3 regions of the Pseudomonas sp. 25 R 14 genome follow, and region 1 is predicted to be linked to each of the others. Evidence: predicted binding sites of a transcription regulator. Region 1 holds the regulator's gene; each other region holds the start of a gene.
What was found. The regulator FliA, encoded in region 1, starts transcription of late flagellar genes. The targets are predictions, from matches to a motif close to CTAAAGTTTNNNNNNNNNNNGCCGNTAA.
Positions count from the first base shown of each region.

Region 2: BFQ03_RS25080 (methyl-accepting chemotaxis protein) is a predicted target of FliA. The motif match lies at 4,341-4,368, and genes of this name have one in related genera.
Region 3: BFQ03_RS28550 (methyl-accepting chemotaxis protein) is a predicted target of FliA. The motif match lies at 2,332-2,359, and genes of this name have one in related genera.

Region 1 covers NZ_CVTS01000014.1:675-6,733, reverse strand. Annotated here, with positions in the region: gene flhA (flagellar biosynthesis protein FlhA) at 1-1,251, shown strand, start outside; gene flhF (flagellar biosynthesis GTPase FlhF) at 1,263-2,579, shown strand; gene fleN (flagellar synthesis regulator FleN) at 2,680-3,513, shown strand; gene fliA (RNA polymerase sigma factor FliA) at 3,510-4,250, shown strand; gene BFQ03_RS02420 (chemotaxis response regulator CheY) at 4,419-4,793, shown strand; gene BFQ03_RS02415 (protein phosphatase CheZ) at 4,812-5,600, shown strand; partial or broken gene BFQ03_RS02410 (Hpt domain-containing protein) at 5,877-6,059, shown strand, end outside.
Region 2 covers NZ_CVTS01000065.1:405,631-411,689, reverse strand. Annotated here, with positions in the region: gene nadC (carboxylating nicotinate-nucleotide diphosphorylase) at 1-243, opposite strand, end outside; gene BFQ03_RS25095 (DUF1631 domain-containing protein) at 512-2,662, shown strand; gene ampD (1,6-anhydro-N-acetylmuramyl-L-alanine amidase AmpD) at 2,725-3,288, shown strand; gene ampE (regulatory signaling modulator protein AmpE) at 3,285-4,121, shown strand; gene BFQ03_RS25080 (methyl-accepting chemotaxis protein) at 4,454-6,059, shown strand, end outside.
Region 3 covers NZ_CVTS01000069.1:206,690-212,748, reverse strand. Annotated here, with positions in the region: gene BFQ03_RS28575 (phosphoribosyl-ATP diphosphatase) at 1-84, shown strand, start outside; gene BFQ03_RS28570 (twin-arginine translocase TatA/TatE family subunit) at 113-388, shown strand; gene tatB (Sec-independent protein translocase protein TatB) at 399-800, shown strand; gene tatC (twin-arginine translocase subunit TatC) at 797-1,588, shown strand; gene BFQ03_RS28555 (16S rRNA (uracil(1498)-N(3))-methyltransferase) at 1,585-2,292, shown strand; gene BFQ03_RS28550 (methyl-accepting chemotaxis protein) at 2,401-4,317, shown strand; gene BFQ03_RS28545 (methyl-accepting chemotaxis protein) at 4,505-6,059, shown strand, end outside.

The DNA of each region.
Region 1 (6,059 bases):
GTGGCGGCCGGCATCATGGCGATCATGGGCATTGTGCCGGGCATGCCGCACTTCTCGTTCCTGAGCATGGCTGCCCTGGCCGGCGGCGGTGCGTACCTGTTCTGGAAGAAGCAGAACACGGTCAAGGTCCAGGCCTTGAAAGAGGTGGAACGCCAGCAGGACTTACTGCCGTCGCCGGCCCGCGCCCAGGAAACCAAGGAGTTGGGCTGGGATGACGTGACCCCGATCGACATGATCGGCCTGGAAGTCGGCTATCGCCTGATCCCGCTGGTCGACCGCAACCAGGGCGGCCAGTTGCTGGCGCGGATCAAGGGTGTGCGCAAGAAATTGTCCCAGGACCTGGGCTTCTTGATGCCCACCGTACACATTCGCGACAACCTCGACCTGGCCCCCAGTGCCTACCGTCTGACGCTGATGGGCGTGACCCTGGCCGAAGCCGAGATCTACCCGGACCGCGAGTTGGCGATCAACCCGGGCCAGGTGTTTGGCACCCTGAGCGGCATCACCGCCAAAGATCCGGCTTTTGGCCTGGACGCGGTGTGGATCGAAGTCAGCCAGCGTAGCCAGGCGCAGTCCCTGGGTTACACCGTGGTGGATGCCAGCACGGTGGTCGCCACGCACCTCAACCAGATTCTGTACAAGCACTCCCACGAGTTGATTGGCCACGAAGAAGTCCAGCAACTCATGCAATTGCTGGCCAAGGCCTCGCCAAAGCTGGCCGAAGAGCTGGTGCCGGGCATCCTGTCGTTGTCGCAGTTGCTCAAGGTGTTGCAGGCACTGTTGGCCGAGCAGGTGCCGGTACGCGACATTCGCAGCATTGCCGAGGCCGTCGCCAACAATGCCGCCAAGAGTCAAGATACTGCCGCTCTGGTGGCTGCGGTGCGCGTCGGTTTGTCGCGTGCCATCGTCCAAAGCATTGTCGGGCTTGACTCCGAGCTGCCTGTCATCACCTTGGAACCAAGGTTGGAACAAATATTGCTCAATAGTATCCAGAAGGCAGGACAAGGCCAGGAAGAGGGCGTCCTGCTGGAGCCAAGCATGGCTGAAAAGCTGCAGCGTTCGTTGATCGACGCCGCACAGCGCCAGGAGATGCAGGGCCAACCGGTGATCCTGCTGGTGGCCGGCCCCGTCCGGGCGATGTTGTCGCGGTTTGGACGCCTGGCAGTACCGAATTTGCACGTATTGGCTTATCAGGAAATTCCTGACAACAAGCAAGTGACTATCGTCGCGACAGTAGGGCCCAACGGCTGAGGTAGTGGGTTATGCAAGTAAAGCGTTTTTTCGCCGCCGATATGCGTCAGGCCATGAAGCTGGTTCGTGATGAACTGGGCGCCGACGCGGCTATTATCGGTAACCGTCGCATTGCCGGCGGTGTCGAGCTGACGGCTGCCCTGGATTACAAACCCCAGGCCTTGGCGCCGCGCGTGCCGAACATGGAACTCGAAGACGAGTTGCGCAAGACCGCCTCGCGCATTGTCTCGGCCCAGGCCGAACTGAGCATGCGTGGCGACAGCGATGCGACCACCAACCGCCAATTGTTTGCCGGCCTGCCGCTGACTGCGGCCGAGCCATTGGTTGAGCCGACCTTCGTCGAGCCGCCGCGTCCTGCTGCGCCGGCGCCGGCTGCGGCGGTCGACCAGCGCGTGTTCGACTCGATGCGTTTTGAACTCAATGGCCTGCGCGAACTGTTGGAAGTGCAGTTGGGCTCGCTGGCCTGGAACCAGTTGCAAGGCAGCAAGCCGCAACAGGCCAACCTCTGGCGTCGCCTGCAGCGCATCGGCCTGTCCGGCCCGTTGTCGCGCGACCTGCTGGAGCTGACCACCGGTATCGAAGAACCTCGCCAGGCCTGGCGCATGCTGCTGGCCCACTTGGCGCGGATGATCCAGACCCCGGAAATCGAACCCCTTGAAGAAGGTGGCGTGATTGCCATGGTCGGCCCTGCCGGCATGGGCAAGACCACCACCCTGGCCAAATTGGCCGCCCGTTATGTACTCAAGTACGGCGCGCACAATATTGCGCTGGTGAGCATGGACAGCTACCGCATCGGTGCCCAGGAGCAGCTCAAGACCCTGGGCCGGATCCTCAATGTGCCGGTGACCCATGTCGACCCGGGCCAGTCCCTGGCCAACGCCCTCGACCCGCTGCTGCGCAAACGCGTGGTGCTGATCGACACCGCGGGCCTGCAAGCCAGCGACCCGGCGTTGCGTATGCAGCTGGAAAGCCTGGCCGGACGCGGGATCAAGTCGAAAAATTACCTGGTACTTGCAACAACCAGCCAAAAACAGGTTCTGACTGCTGCGTACCACAGCTACAAGCGTTGCGGGTTGGCCGGTTGCATCCTGACTAAGCTGGATGAAACCGCAAGCCTGGGCGAAGTGTTGAGCCTTGCCATCAGCCATGAATTACCGGTCGCCTACCTGACCGACGGGCCGCGGATCCCGGATGATTTGCATCTGCCGCGCCGTCATCAACTGGTCAGCCGTGCAGTCAGTGTGCAAATGCAGGACGAACCCAGTGAAGAGGCGATGGCGGACATGTTCGCCGACCTCTATCACAACCCAGCCAAGCGGGTCGGCTGAAGGCAACATGAAACACAGTGCAATGTACCTACATCGATGGTCTGCTACCGCGGCCACCCTATGTAGCCTGCGGCTAAGCAAGACAAGGTAAAGAAAGAACATGGGCAGCATGCATCCCGTACAGGTGATCGCGGTGACCGGCGGCAAAGGTGGCGTCGGGAAAACTAACGTGTCAGTGAATTTGTCCCTGGCCCTGGCAGAGCTTGGCCGCCGTGTCATGCTGCTGGATGCCGACCTGGGACTGGCGAACGTTGACGTTCTGCTGGGACTGACCCCCAAACATACCCTGGCCGATGTCATTGAGGGCCGCTGTGAACTGCGCGATGTGCTGTTGCAGGGGCCAGGGGGGATTCGCATCGTCCCGGCCGCCTCCGGCACCCAGAGCATGGTGCATCTGAGCCCGGCGCAGCATGCCGGCCTGATCCAGGCCTTCAGTGATATCGGCGACAACCTCGACGTGCTGGTGATCGATACCGCCGCCGGGATCGGCGAGTCCGTGGTCAGCTTCGTGCGCGCCGCGCAGGAAGTGTTGCTGGTGGTCTGCGACGAACCCACCTCGATCACCGACGCCTACGCCCTGATCAAGCTGCTCAACCGCGACTACGGCATGAACCGCTTCCGCGTGCTGGCCAACATGGCCCAGAGCCCACAGGAAGGGCGCAACCTGTTCGCCAAGTTGACCAAGGTCACGGATCGCTTCCTCGATGTCGCCTTACAATACGTCGGCGCAGTTCCCTATGACGAGTGTGTGCGCAAGGCTGTGCAAAAGCAGCGTGCAGTCTATGAAGCGTTCCCTCGTTCGAAATGCGCGTTGGCGTTCAAGGCAATTGCTCAGAAGGTCGATACCTGGCCACTGCCCGCCAATCCTCGGGGGCATCTGGAGTTTTTCGTCGAGCGATTGGTGCATCAGACGAGTGCAGGACCGGTGCTATGACAGCCAGCGGCTACAACCTTTACAAAAAATCAGCGCGTGACAGCCAGGGCGAATTGATCGAGCGCTATGCGCCTCTGGTCAAGCGCATTGCCTACCACCTGCTGGCACGCCTGCCCGCCAGTGTCCAGGTCGAAGACCTGATCCAGGCGGGGATGATCGGCCTGCTCGAAGTGTCGACCAAGTACGACGCGAGCAAGGGTGCGAGTTTCGAGACGTATGCGGGTATCCGTATCCGTGGTGCGATGCTCGATGAAGTGCGTAAAGGTGATTGGGCGCCGCGTTCGGTTCACCGCAATACCCGGATGGTGAGTGACGCAATTCGCTCAATTGAAGCAAAAACCGGCCGCGACGCTAAAGATCACGAAGTTGCGGCCGAACTCCAATTGAGTCTCGACGATTACTACGGGATTTTGAACGATACCTTGGGCAGCCGCCTGTTCAGTTTCGACGACCTGCTACAGGACGGCGAACATGAAGGGCTGCACGAGGACGGCGCGAGCGCTCACCAGGAGCCTTCACGCGACCTGGAAGATGAACGCTTCCAGGGCGCCCTGGCAGAGGCGATTGCCAATCTGCCGGAACGTGAGCGACTGGTGTTGGCGCTGTACTACGACGAAGAGCTGAACCTCAAGGAAATCGGTGAGGTCCTGGGGGTCAGCGAATCGCGGGTCAGTCAGCTCCATAGCCAATGCGCGGCCCGCTTGCGGGGGCGTTTGGGAGAGTGGCGAGCGCGCTGACAGGCAGTGTGGGGACAGTGCGAGCGATAACCGCCAGGGCGCAAGCCGGGCGGGAGCGACCTGTGGTGTGCCCTAGCAGTCCTTTTTGTGTAATGCCTGTTGAATGATATGGCGCGCCCAGGTGCTGGACGCGTTTAAGACTGCTTGGAGGTCGAATTGGACAAGAACATGAAAATCCTCATCGTTGATGACTTCTCAACGATGCGGCGGATCATAAAAAACCTGTTGCGTGACCTTGGGTTCACTAACACGGTCGAGGCGGATGACGGCATTACGGCGATTCCGATCCTCAACAGCGGGAGCATCGACTTTCTGGTAACCGACTGGAACATGCCTGGCATGACCGGTATCGATCTGCTGCGCCATGTGCGCGCCGATGAAAAACTGCGCAATCTTCCGGTGTTGATGGTGACCGCCGAAGCCAAGCGTGAACAGATCATCGAAGCCGCCCAGGCCGGGGTCAACGGCTACGTGGTCAAGCCATTCACTGCATTGGCCTTGAAAGAGAAGATTGAAAAAATCTTCGAACGCATCGGTCATTGATGCTGCCACGGGGGAGCTATGGAGCATAAAGAATCATCGCAGGCCGACTTTGAATCGACCCTGAAAAAACATGCTCACCAACTCGTCGAAAGCCTGGAAAAAGGCCAGTTCGGCGACGCAGTGCAGTTGATCCATGAGCTCAACCAGACCCGCGACCGCGGCCTGTACCAGGAAGTGGGCAAGCTCACCCGTGAGTTGCACAGTGCGATCGTCAATTTCCAGATCGACCCGCACATGCCCCAGGCCGAGGAAATCTCGCAGATCACTGATGCCACCGAACGCCTGTCCTATGTGGTCAGGCTGACTGAGGCGGCAGCCAATCGCACCATGGACCTGGTGGAAAACGCCACGCCTTTGGTGAACGGCATGGCCAATGAGGCCAAGGCGTTGAGCGCTGACTGGGGGCGTTTCATGCGCCGCGAAGTGGGCGCAGAAGAATTTCGTGAGCTGGCGCGTCGGGTCGAGGGCTTCCTGTCACGCAGCGAGCAGGACAACCGCACGGTTTCCAGCAACCTCAATGACATTCTGCTGGCCCAGGATTACCAGGACCTCACCGGTCAGGTGATCAAGCGCGTGACCCTGTTGGTCACTGAAGTGGAAAGCAACTTGCTCAAACTGGTGCTGATGGCTGGCCAGGTCGACCGTTTTGCCGGCATTGAACATGACCGCGAAGCGATCCTCTCGGAAAAAGATCCACAAAAACACCTCGCCAAGGGTGAAGGTCCGCAGATTCATGCCGATAAACGTGAAGACGTTATGTCAGGTCAAGATGACGTAGACGATTTGCTGTCCAGTTTAGGCTTTTAGGTCCTGATAACGGCAAATGACGGTCGCGCCGCGCCCCGCAAGGCGCAAGACTAGGCATGAGGAGAGAAGTTTGGTTTTTCCAAATGAACGACGAATAACGACGGATTGCGCCTTGCGGGGCGCGGCCCTCCGGGTTGGAGCTGTGAGCGCGCCATGCTGCGTTGCGGAACTTGACAAGGAAACAACCCTTGCCTGCGTTCCGCGCCTTGCCTGGCCCGCTCACAGCTCCAACGCGATCCGCCATTTGCCGTTATCAGGACCTAAAGGAGCACGTATATGAGCTTCGGCGCCGATGAAGAAATCCTTCAGGATTTCCTTGTAGAGGCCGGCGAAATTCTAGAGCAGTTGTCCGAGCAACTGGTCGAGCTGGAAAGCCGACCGGATGATGCGAACCTGCTCAATGCAATTTTTCGCGGTTTTCACACTGTAAAAGGGGGCGCCGGCTTCCTCCAGCTCCAT
Region 2 (6,059 bases), on a different contig from region 1:
GCGTTCACCGTCGCGCACCTGCCAATGCACGGCAACCCGCGGGTCCAACTGGCGGAACACGGCATCGACCCAGGCAGTGCCACTGATGACGGCAGCATCACGGGTGATGATCGTGGCCTTGGCCAGCCGTTCGGCGGGGATCAATTGCGCGGTGATATCGCCGCTGCCGACATCTTCCAGCAGTGCGCGGCGCACGTTGGCTTCGATTTCGGCGGTGAGGTCGGCGAGGCGTAGATTCGGCATAGCGGGCTCCACATACAAAGTGCCTCGATTATAGGGGCATGGCAGCGCCGAACCCAAGGTATGCCGCCATAACCTGCCTGATTACAAAGCGCCTACAGAGTTTGCTGGCGCTACAGGGGCTATTTGCAAGATAATCTCGCGCCTTGCAATTGGCGTCATAGCTTTGACGTCTCGGTGATCTACAGATAATCGCGGTAACTGCCGGTATTCCATCGGCGGTTGCAGTGATCGTTCACTCAACCGAACCCCGTCGTTCCAGGAGGCCAGCATGCACAATGACGCAAAGGTGGTGCCGATCAACAAGATCGCTGCACACGCGATGCCGTCGCCGCTTGCCCGCCTGCCCGTGATCGTGCTCCAGGTTCGTGACAAGGCCACGCAGCAACTCGACCGGGGTTTGCAGGAGTTGTTCGATAACGCCGACGACACCCTGTTCGAAATGGCCGACAAGGCCCGCAACAGCGCCGACCACAATATTTTCTTTGAGGCGATGCGCGACCTGCGCCTCAAGCGCAAGAACTTCGAACGTATGTTCATGGAGCAGCTCTTCGCGGCGTTCGCCAACCTGGGGCAGGCTGGGCAAGGCGAGTTGCTGTTACCGACGGTTTCCTACGACGAGACGCCTGGCGTGTGCGCCGACGACCTGGAAAAAGCCGTGGCCCTGGAGGCCATGCTCGACAAGGTCATGCACCGTGACGGCCTGGCGCTGGGGCAACTGAGCGCCCGCCTGGGTGTATTGTTGGGCAAGCGCCTGGATGATCGGGAAAACCCCCTTGGCCCGGCGATGCTCTGCGAGTACTTCCTGCGGGCCGGGCGCAGCCTGGGGGTGGAGATCCGGGTCAAGCTGATCATTTTGAAGCTGTTTGAAAAGTACGTACTCAGCGATGCCGACCTGCTGTACGGCGAAGCCAATCAGTTGCTGGCCGCCACGGGCGTGCTGCCTGAACTCAAGGCCGTGCCTTCACGGCGTCCTGGCGAGCGTGCCAGCAGGGCCCGCCCGCCCATCGAGGCCGCCCCGGCTGTCGACCCACAAGCCGACGAAGCCGAGCAACAAGTCTTCGCCGCCCTGCAAGAACTGCTACTGACAGTGCGTGGCAGCGTCGCCCCGACCCTGGAGGCCAGTGCCCAGGCCCAGCCTATCTCTACCCGCGACCTGCTGCGCCTGCTGTCCCATTTGCAACAATATGTACCGGAGCCTGCGGTCGAGGACGATTTTGACCTGCGCCGCCAATTGGAAGAACTGCTCACCCGGGTCAGCGTCAAGAGTGGAAAGTCGCGGGTAGTCGAAGATGCCGATGAGGATGTGATCAACCTGATCGCCATGTTGTTCGAGTTCATCCTCGACGACCGCACCCTGCCTGACTCCCTCAAGGCCTTGATTGCGCGCCTGCAGATTCCCATGTTGAAAGTGGCCGTGCTGGACAAGAGCTTTTTCAGCCGCGCCAACCACCCCGCACGACGCCTGCTCAATGAAATCGGGACCGCCGCCATGGGCTGGGGCAAGCGTGATGATTATCAGCGTGACAGCCTGTACCTGCGCATCGAGCAGGTGGTGCAGCGGTTGTTGAACGATTTTGTCGATGACCCGGCAATTTTCTCGGTACTCCTGCACGAGTTCACCGCGTTTACCCAGGACGAGCGCCGTCGCAGTGAGCTGCTCGAACAGCGTACCCGCGATGCCGAGGAAGGGCGCGCGCGCACCGAACAGGCCCGACAGCGGGTTGCGGATGCGCTCAATCAGCGCTTGCTGGGTAAGGTCTTGCCACATTTCGTGGTGCAGTTCCTGCAGCAGGCCTGGAGCCAGGTCTTGTTGCTTGAATGCCTAAAACATGGGCAACACTCGCCACAATGGCAGGCGCGGTTGCGGACCATGGATGAGCTGATCTGGAGTGTCGGCCTGAGTGAGGACACCGAGGCCGGCCGTCGCTTGCTGGAGCAATTACCCGCGTTGCTCAAGGCCCTGCGCGAGGGGTTGAGCGAGGCGGCGTTTGACTCTTTTGTTACCCGGGAGTTTTTTATCCAGTTGCAAGCCCTGCATACCCAGGCGTTCCAGGGGGCAACGCTTGCCAGCGTGACGCTGGTTGAAGTGCGCGAAGACTTGGGGGCAGTGGAGACGGTCAGCCTGGCAGAGGATGATCCCGATTTGCTCAAGGTCCTCCAATTGCGTATCGGCAGTTGGGTCGAGTTCCGCGAAGATGAAGACAATGCCCTGCGCTGTAAGCTGACGGCGATTATCGAGCCGGCCAACAGCTATATCTTTGTCAATCGCACAGGCCTCAAAGTGCTGGAAAAAACCTGCACCGAACTGGCCCTGGAGTTCAAGCGTGGCGGGGTGCGCACCCTGGATGATGCGCTGTTGTTCGACCGCGCACTGGCGTCGGTGATTGGCAATCTGCGGCAACTCAATCGCGCCAAGTGATCGCAACCGCCAGGCGGATCACGGCATACTGAGTGCTCCCAAGTCTTGCGCAAGGAACCTGTATGCAGTTGGACCCCACCAGCGGTTGGTGCCAGGGCGTTGCCCATTGCCCATCGCCCAACTTCAATGAGCGCCCGGGCGGCGAGATTTCCTTGTTGGTGGTGCACAACATCAGCTTGCCACCGGCCCAGTTCGCCACGGGCAAAGTGCAGGAGTTTTTCCAGAATCGCCTGGATGTCACGGAACATCCCTACTTTGCAGGTATTGCTGACTTACGGGTTTCAGCGCACTTTCTGATTGAGCGTGATGGCGCGGTGACGCAATTTGTCTCCTGCCAGGACCGCGCCTGGCATGCCGGTGTTTCCTGTTTCGAGGGGCGTGAGACCTGCAATGATTTTTCCCTGGGGATCGAGCTTGAAGGGACCGACGACCAACCCTTTACCGATGCCCAGTACCAATCCTTGATCGAACTGAGTCGCCAATTGCTGGCCGCCTACCCGGGCATCACGCTCCAGCGCATTTGCGGTCATAGTGACATCGCCCCAGGACGCAAGACCGATCCTGGACCGGCTTTTGATTGGGCGCGTTTTCGCGGCGCCTTGCAGGAAGGAGGACATGCACAATGAGTTTTCTGGTGTTGGTGCTGGCGGTGTGGATCGAGAAGTTCTCGGCCTTGCGTCAGCGGGTACAGCGCGATGGCCGCTGGCTGCGCGAGCTGGCCCGGCTTGAGTCGAGCACGCGGCTGGGCAAGCAACCCTGGCTGATCCTGGCGCTGCTGGTACTGCTGCCGGTGGCGCTGCTGGGGCTGTTGCTGCTGGTCCTGGAACCGGTGGCCTATGGTTTGCTGGCACTGCCGGTGCACCTGCTGGTGGTGATCTACAGCCTGGGGCGCGGTGATCTGTTGGGCCAGCTCGGGCCGTTTCGTGATGCCTGGCGCCGGGGGGACCTGCAAGCGGCTGAGCATGTTGCCGAACGCGACCTGGCCATTGGCGCCGACAGTGGCGAGCAACTGCTGGAGCGGGTCCAGAGCCATTTGCTGTGGCAGGCCTACCAGAGTTTTTTCGCGGTGATTTTCTGGTATTTCCTCCTCGGCCCTGTGGTGGCCCTGGCCTACCGCTTGCTGGCGCTGGCCAGTGAGCGCAGTCAGAACCCATTGGTGGCCGAGCGCGCCGGGCAATTGCGCCATGCTTTCGACTGGTTACCGGTGCGGTTGCTGGCAGCGAGCTTTGCCTTGGTGGGCAATTTTGTCGCGGTCAGCCGGGTCATGCTGCATGAGCTGCTGAACTGGGATATCAGTGCGGCGCAGTTGGTGGAAAAGGTTGGCCTGGTGGCCGGGGAAATTCCGCCGCCGGTAGTGGGTGCAGATGGCATCAACAGCCTGGATCGCTTGTGGGAACTGCTGCTGCGCGCGGCGGTGTTGTGGTACGCCGGGTTTGCGATCTGGACTGTTTTACCCTGAGAAACGCCCTTTGTAGGAGCGAGCTTGCTCGCGAAGAACTTACAGGCGCCGCGTTCATTCAGTAAGTACGCCTTATCGTTGACGTTTTTCGCGAGCAAGCTCGCTCCTACAGAAGGCGATGACCGCTTAACTGACTGGCATTAGAGCAATTTCCCACAGGGAAGATGTGTTGGTATCAAGAAATCGGTCGGCCTATTAAGCGCCGCCGATCGCGTTAACCTTAAGTTACAAAACTCCCCGCCGATTTAAGCTATACAGACAGCGCGCCCAATAGTGGCTTTCTGCCGCTGCCCTGCGCCTTCAATAAAAATAAAAGAAAAGGGAGTTCATCTGTGAAGAGCTTGCTCTATCCCGCCATCGCGCTGATGAATCGCCTGAGCTTCGGCATGAAGTTCAGCCTGATCAGCGTGTTGTTTTTCCTGCCGATGCTGGTGACCAACTATTACCTGGTGCGCGACTCCTGGCGTGAGTTCCAGGGCACGCAGGTTGAGTTACAGAGCCTGGACCTTCTGGGCAGCAGCCTGATCCTGCGCCGCGACCTGGAAACCCTGAACAATCAGGTACAAATCAACGCCACCCTCGGCCAGGCGGGCAAGGCGGGCGATATCGAAAGTCAGATCAGCGCATTGGAACTGCGCGTCCTTGAACGCCTGCAAGGCTTCCAGGCGATGACGGCCGATCCCGAGCAAGTTGCGGTGTTTGAGGGTAAGCGCGACGAGATGATCGCGGCCTTCAAAGTCCAGCAAAGCGAATCTTCGTTGTTGAGCAAAAGTGCGCTGATTGGCAAGTTGCTCAACAAGGCGCAGATGTTCAGCCAGATCATTGCCAGCCAGTCGGGGTTGAGCCGTGATGTGCAGGGTGATGTGCGCCAACTCAGCGAACTGGTGACCAGCGTCACCCCGCAAGTCACCCAGACCTTGGGCGAGGGCCGGGCCATGGGTGCGTACTCCCTGGGCCAGGGCTTTCTCAACTCATCGTCCAGCACGCGTTTTGACGAACTGTTGCAACAGTTGGAAAAGCTCCAGGCTGAATACGGCTTGAAAGTGCAAGACGCCCTGAACTCCAGCAAGGCCGCCCATGACGCGTTGGATACCTTGGCCCAAGCCAGCCAGGCCAGCCTCAAGCAGGGCAGCGAACTGTTCGAGGAACAGGTGGTGATGGCCGAGACCCTGGAGGCGCCGTGGCAGGGTTTTTATGATCAAGTGACAGCCTTGATGGCCAAGACCTATCAACTGGACGATGCGACCCTGTCCTTCCTCGACCAGCAGCTGCAACAGCGCCTGGCCCAGAACCGTACGCATATGGTGGTGCTGGTTGCGGCGCTGGCGGCGGTGTTCCTGTTGATCTTCTATCTGTACGGCGGCTTCTACGCCTCGACCCGCACCACCCTGCGCCGCCTGGGCGCGATGATGGATAAGGTCGCCGCCGGGGACATGACGGTCAGCTTCAAGTCCCAGAGCCGCGATGAGTTGGGTGAGTTGGGTGAGGTGTTCAATGGCACCGTAGCGAAAATCCACGACCTGATTGAACGGGTAGGGCACACCGTCCAGGAAGTCGAGCATCAGGCCGGGCAAGTGGAGTCGGTATCGGCGCGCAGCAATCAGGCGGTGTCGGGCCAGCGCAGCCAGATCGAACAGGTGGCAACGGCCATGAACCAGATGTCGGCGACCGCCCACGAAGTCGCGCGCAGTGCGGCGGCGGCTGTCAGCAGTGCTCACAGCGTCAACGATGAAACCCTCAGCGGGCGTGGCCTGGTGCAATCCCAGCAGGGCAGCATCGCGCAACTGGCGTCCGAGATCGACCAATCAGTGCTGGTGATCAATCAACTGGCTATCGACAGTCAATCGATCAGCAGCGTGCTGGAAGTGATCAAAAGCATTGCCGAACAAACCAACCTGCTGGCCTTGAACGCGGCCATCGAGGCGGCGCGGGCGGGCG
Region 3 (6,059 bases), on a different contig from region 1:
CACCCACAGGCCGTACTGGATGAACTGGACCGTCGCTTCGGCTTGTCCGGGCACGCCGAAAAGGCCTCGCGCCCGTCCGCCTGAATAACTTTTTGACTTGAGGAAGTGCAGCATGGGCATTTTTGACTGGAAACACTGGGTTGTTATTCTCGTCGTGGTCGTACTGGTGTTCGGCACCAAGAAACTGAAAAACCTGGGCACTGACGTCGGCGAATCCATCAAGGGCTTTCGCAAGGCCATGAACGACGACGAAAAACCGGCCGACACCGCCAACCCGGTGCCACCGGCGCAGCCTGTACACCCGCAGGCCGCACAGCCGATCACTGAACGTCGCACCTTCGACGTGCAGGCCGAGAAAGTCGAAGAGCCGTCCCGCAAAGACTCGTGAGCACTGACTAATGTTTGGTATCAGCTTCTCTGAACTGCTGCTCGTCGGCCTCGTCGCCTTGCTGGTGCTGGGCCCCGAACGCCTGCCTGGCGCGGCACGCACGGCCGGCCTGTGGGTCGGGCGCCTGAAACGCAGTTTCAACGCCATCAAGCAGGAAGTTGAACGGGAAATCGGCGCCGACGAAATCCGCCGGCAGTTGCACAACGAACACATTCTGTCCCTGGAGCAGGAAGCGCGAAAAATCCTCTCGCCCCAGCAACAGGCACCGAGACCCGTTGAGCCGGTGGCCGAACAGAGCATTGCGCCAGTGGTTGACCCCGCAGCGCCCGCCGCACCCTCGACAGAACCGGCACCGGCGCCCACCGCGTCGCCCGCGCCCCACGATCCTACATTGCCGCCGCGAGCCCCATGAGCGCTGATAAACCGGAAAACGACCAGCATATGCCGCTGGTCTCGCACCTCACCGAGTTGCGCACCCGCCTGCTGCGGTGTGTCGCGGCGATCTTCGTCATCTTCGCCGGGTTGTTTGCCTTCACCCAGCAGATCTACACCTTCGTCTCCACGCCGCTGCGCGAGTACCTGCCGGTAGGCGCGACGATGATCGCCACCGACGTGTCCTCGCCGTTCCTCACGCCGCTCAAGCTGACGATGATGGTTTCGCTGTTTTTGGCGATCCCGGTGATCCTGCACCAGATCTGGGGCTTTATCGCGCCAGGCCTGTACAAGCATGAAAAACGCATCGCCGTGCCGCTGCTGGTGTCGAGCATCATGCTGTTCTACACCGGCATGGCGTTCGCCTACTTCCTGGTCTTCCCACTGATCTTCAAGTTCTTCGCCGCCGCCACCCCGGCCGGCGTGGAGATGATGACCGACATCACCAGCTACCTCGACTTCGTGATGACGCTGTTCTTCGCCTTTGGCGTGGCCTTCGAGATTCCGGTGGCAGTGGTGCTGCTGGTATGGATCGGCGTGGTCGACGTCAAATACCTGCGCAAGATCCGCCCGTACGTGATCATCGGCTGCTTTGTGGTCGGCATGATCCTGACTCCGCCGGATATCTTCTCGCAAACCCTGCTGGCCGTGCCGATGTGGATGCTGTTTGAAGTGGGCATCCTGTTTGGCAGCCTGGTGAGCAAGCGTGGCGAGCACCCGGATGATCAACCCGCCGACGACGATCAGCCACCAGCGACGCAACCGTGAACCTGCTGCTACTGGAGGAGGCCGACTTTATCGCGGCCGACCGGGTGATCCTGCGTGACCGGCGCCTGGTGCACATGCAGGAAGTCCATCGCGCGGTGGTCGGCGACAGCCTGCGTGTCGGGCGCATTGGCGGGCTGATGGGCAATGCCCAGTTGCTACGCCTGGACGCCGGCGAAGCCGAGTTGCAAATCAGCCTCGACCAGCCGCCACCGGTAAAACTGCCGCTGACCCTGCTGCTGGCCCTGCCGCGCCCGAAAATGCTGCGCCGGGTATTGCAGACCGTAGCCTCCATGGGCGTACCGCGGGTAGTGCTGGTCAACAGCTACAGAGTTGAAAAAAGCTTCTGGCAGACTCCGTTCCTGGAACCTGAAGCGGTTCGCGAACAACTGATCCTCGGCCTGGAACAGGCGCGCGATACCGTGCTGCCCGAAATCATCATCGAAAAGCGCTTCAAACCCTTCGTCGAAGACCGCCTGCCCGCCCTGGCCCAGGGCACCCTTGGCCTGGTTGGGCATCCCGGCGATTACCCGCCCTGCCCACGCGGCCTCGATGAACCGGTGACCCTGGCCATCGGCCCCGAGGGTGGCTGGATTCCCTACGAAGTGGACTTGCTGGCCAAGGCCGGCTTGCAGCCGGTGCAACTGGGCGCGCGGATCCTGCGAGTAGAAACCGCCGTCACCGCCCTGCTGGCCCGCCTCTTCTGACCAAACTGAGATCTCCTGTAGGAGCGAGCTTGCTCGCTCCTACAGAATCGCGTTGACGTGCCGATAGCCTTTGAATAAGTCCAAGCCTTGTTCAGGGGAGTTCACCGCATGTACCGTTGGCTAGCTGAAAAACTGGGAAATGTAAGCGTCAATCGCAAGCTGAGCATGGGCTTTGGCCTGGTATTGGTCCTCACGCTCCTGATCACGTTCACCGGCTGGACGGGCCTGAGCGGCGTGATCAGCCGTGGCGACAAACTGGGCTTTATTTCCAGCCTAAATGAACTGACCAAAGACCTGCGCCAGGCCCGCCTGGACTATGAAATGCGTCGTGGCGAACAAGGCCCGGGACTGGTCAACGAGCTAATGGACAAGCTCGACAGCGGCCTGAAAACCGCACGCAGCCAGATCGAGCAGCCGGCCGATGTCGCCATGATCGACGAGCAACTGGCCGCCGTCGCCAAGTACAAACAGTCCTTCAGCGCCATGGTCCAGGCCGGCGCCCACCGCGAAGATGCCCGCAGCAAACTCGGCGCCACAGCTGACAACGCCGTTGCACGGGTCTCTGAAATCGAAAAAAACCTGCTGCAAGGTGACAGCGTCAGCCAATTCAACAGCGTGATCGACTTGAGCAAGTTGATCCAACAGGCACGCTTCCAGGTGCGCGGCTACACCTACAGCGCCAAGGCCGAAGCCGAACAGCCGGCCCTGGATGCCATCGCCAATGCCCTGAAGAACGCCGACAGCCTGCGCAGTCAACTGCCGGAGCAATACAGCGCCAACCTGCAAGAGGCCAGCGACTCCCTCAAGGCCTACCTTGCCGCTGTCAGCCAGTTCCGCGACTCTCAGGTGGCCAGCGCTGCGGCCCTCAAGGCCATGGCCGAACAAGGCGACCTGCTGTTCGATCACAGCAAGAAACTCACTGTTTCGCAAACCGTGGTCCGTGACAACGATGCCGCACAAGCCAAGCAACTGCTGATCCTGGCGACCGCCCTGGCCCTGGCTTTCGGCTTGTTCGCCGCCTGGGCGATTACCCGGCAGATCGTGATCCCATTGAGCCAGACCCTCAAGGTCGCCGAGCGCGTCGCCGCTGGTGATCTGACCCACGACCTGGTGTCGCAACGCCAGGACGAACTGGGCCAACTGCAGCGCGCCATGCAAAGCATGACCATGGGCCTGCGCGACCTGATCGGCGGGATCAGCGACGGTGTGACCCAAATCGCCAGCGCCGCCGAAGAGTTGTCGGCGGTGACCGAACAGACCAGCGCCGGGGTCAACAGCCAGAAGGTCGAGACCGACCAGGTGGCCACCGCAATGAACGAAATGGCCGCCACCGTGCAGGAAGTGGCGCGCAATGCCGAGGAAGCCTCCGAGGCTGCCGTCGCCGCCGACCAACAGGCCCGCGAAGGTGACAGGGTGGTCGGCGAAGCCATCGCCCAGATCGAACGCCTGGCCGGTGAAGTCGGCAACTCCACCGAGGCCATGGGCCATCTCAAGCGCGAAAGCGACAAGATCGGCAGTGTGCTGGACGTGATCAAGTCCGTGGCCCAGCAAACCAACCTGCTGGCCCTCAACGCCGCCATTGAAGCGGCGCGTGCCGGGGAGGCCGGACGTGGGTTCGCGGTGGTGGCCGATGAAGTACGCAGCTTGGCGCAACGCACGCAGAAGTCCACCGAGGAAATCGAAGAGTTGATCGTCGGCCTGCAAAGCGGGACCCAGCAGGTCGCTACCATCATGGACAACAGCCGGGACCTTACCGACAGCAGTGTCGAACTGACCCGCCGTGCTGGCCATGCCCTGGAAAACATCACTCGCACGGTCTCGGCGATCCAGGCGATGAACCAGCAGATCGCGACCGCCGCCGAGCAGCAGAGCGCCGTGGCCGAGGAGATCAACCGCAGTGTGTTGAACGTACGTGATGTGTCCGAGCAGACCGCTGCGGCCAGTGAAGAGACCGCCGCCTCCAGTACCGAACTGGCACGCCTGGGTACCCATCTGCAGACGCTGGTTGGCCGCTTCCGGGTCTGAGGCCTGCCCTTCGCGGCGATCCGTCCGGGTCGCCGCTTGCAGCTTTTGAAATTTCCTACATGTTTTTCAGTCCTTGATCAGTACGCCTGGCGCCCAAGGGAACTAGCGTTCAAATGGATTTAATGTGTCCACGCCCGTCGGCGCCCCGGCACGTTGAACTCCTTTGCGCACTTGCCGGAGGTTGGCCATGCTTCGTCGAATGACTCAACTGCTGGGTAACGCCAGTGTCACCCTCAAACTGGTCCTGGGTTTTGCCTTGGTGCTGGCCCTGAGCCTTGTGATTGCCCTGACCGGTTGGCAGGCCCTCGCCGCCTCGCTCTACCGTTCACAGACCTTGACCGTTCTCGCACAACTGGCGGTCACCGGCGAAGAACTACGGGCCGACCGAATCGTTTATCGCACCCTTGACGATGAGGTCAGCCTCAACAAACTGAGCCTGTCCATGGGGAAGATCGACGGGTATCTGGCCGAGCTTTCGAACCGCCTCAAAGTGGCGAAACCTCTGCAGTACTTGCAAAGCATGGCCAGCTTTTCCGGCCAGTTCAAAACCACACTCAAGGATGTGCCATCGCTGGTCAAACAACGGGAAACTGCCCGCGAGCAACTCAAACAAAGCTCTGTGCGCACCAGTGACGTCCTGGCGCAATTGGCCAGCGACCTGCCAGATCAGGAGGACGAAAAAGCCCTCGATGCCGTCGAAAACCTGCGCCTGGCTATCGAACAGGCCGAAGACCGTGCCCTGAGCCCGGCCTGGGCCGCCAGCAGCCTGGATGCCTATGCCCAGGCCGTCAGCGACGCGGAGCGCAGCCTTGAACTTGCCCAGGCGGCCGTGGAGAAGCTGCCCGTGGACAGCAGCGCATTGAGAAATGCCGTACTCAGCATCCGGACACACCTGACACGCCTGCGGGACACCCAGCTTACGACCGAGGGCGCGCAAAACCAGCTGGAGCAGCAGTTGGACCAACTGCTGGCTCAAAGTGACCTGCTCAGCCAGGACCAGACCCAGCGCCGCGACCGGGAGGCCGAGCAAGCCCATACCCAGACCCTCGCCATTACCGGTGCAGCCTTGCTCTTCGGCGCCCTGGCCGCCTGGGTAATCGCCGGGCAGATCGTCAAGCCACTGCGCCGGGCACTGGCAGTGGCCAATCGCATTGCCGATGGCGACCTGAGCCACGACGTGCAGACCCCGCGCCGGGATGAGCTGGGCCAGTTGCAATGCAGCATGGCGCAAATGACCCTGAACCTGTGGGGGCTGATTGGCAGCATCAGTGACAATGCCCGGCAAATCGCCAGCGCCGCCGAGGAGCTCTCCTCCGTCACCGAGCAAACCCGGGCGGGCGTCAGCAATCAGCGCGACGAAACCGAGCAGGTGGCGACCGCAATGAACCAGATGCTCGCCACCGCCCAGGAAGTCGCCCGGCATGCCGAACAGGCCTCGATTGCCGCCAACCAGGCCAATCAGCAGACCGAACTGGGCGACCAGGTGGTGACGGATGCGGTGGCGCACATTGAACATCTGGCCCACGAAATGGCGCGCTCAAGCCAGGCAATGCTAGGCCTGCAACGGGAAAGCCAGAAAATCGGCAGTGTGCTGGAGGTGATCAAGTCGGTGTCCCAGCAAACCAACCTGCTGGCCCTCAATGCGGCGATCGAGGCGGCACGTGCAGGTGAAGCTGGTCGAGGGTTCGCAGTGGTTGCTGACGAAGTACGCAGCCTTGCCCAGCGCACCCAACAGTCCGCCG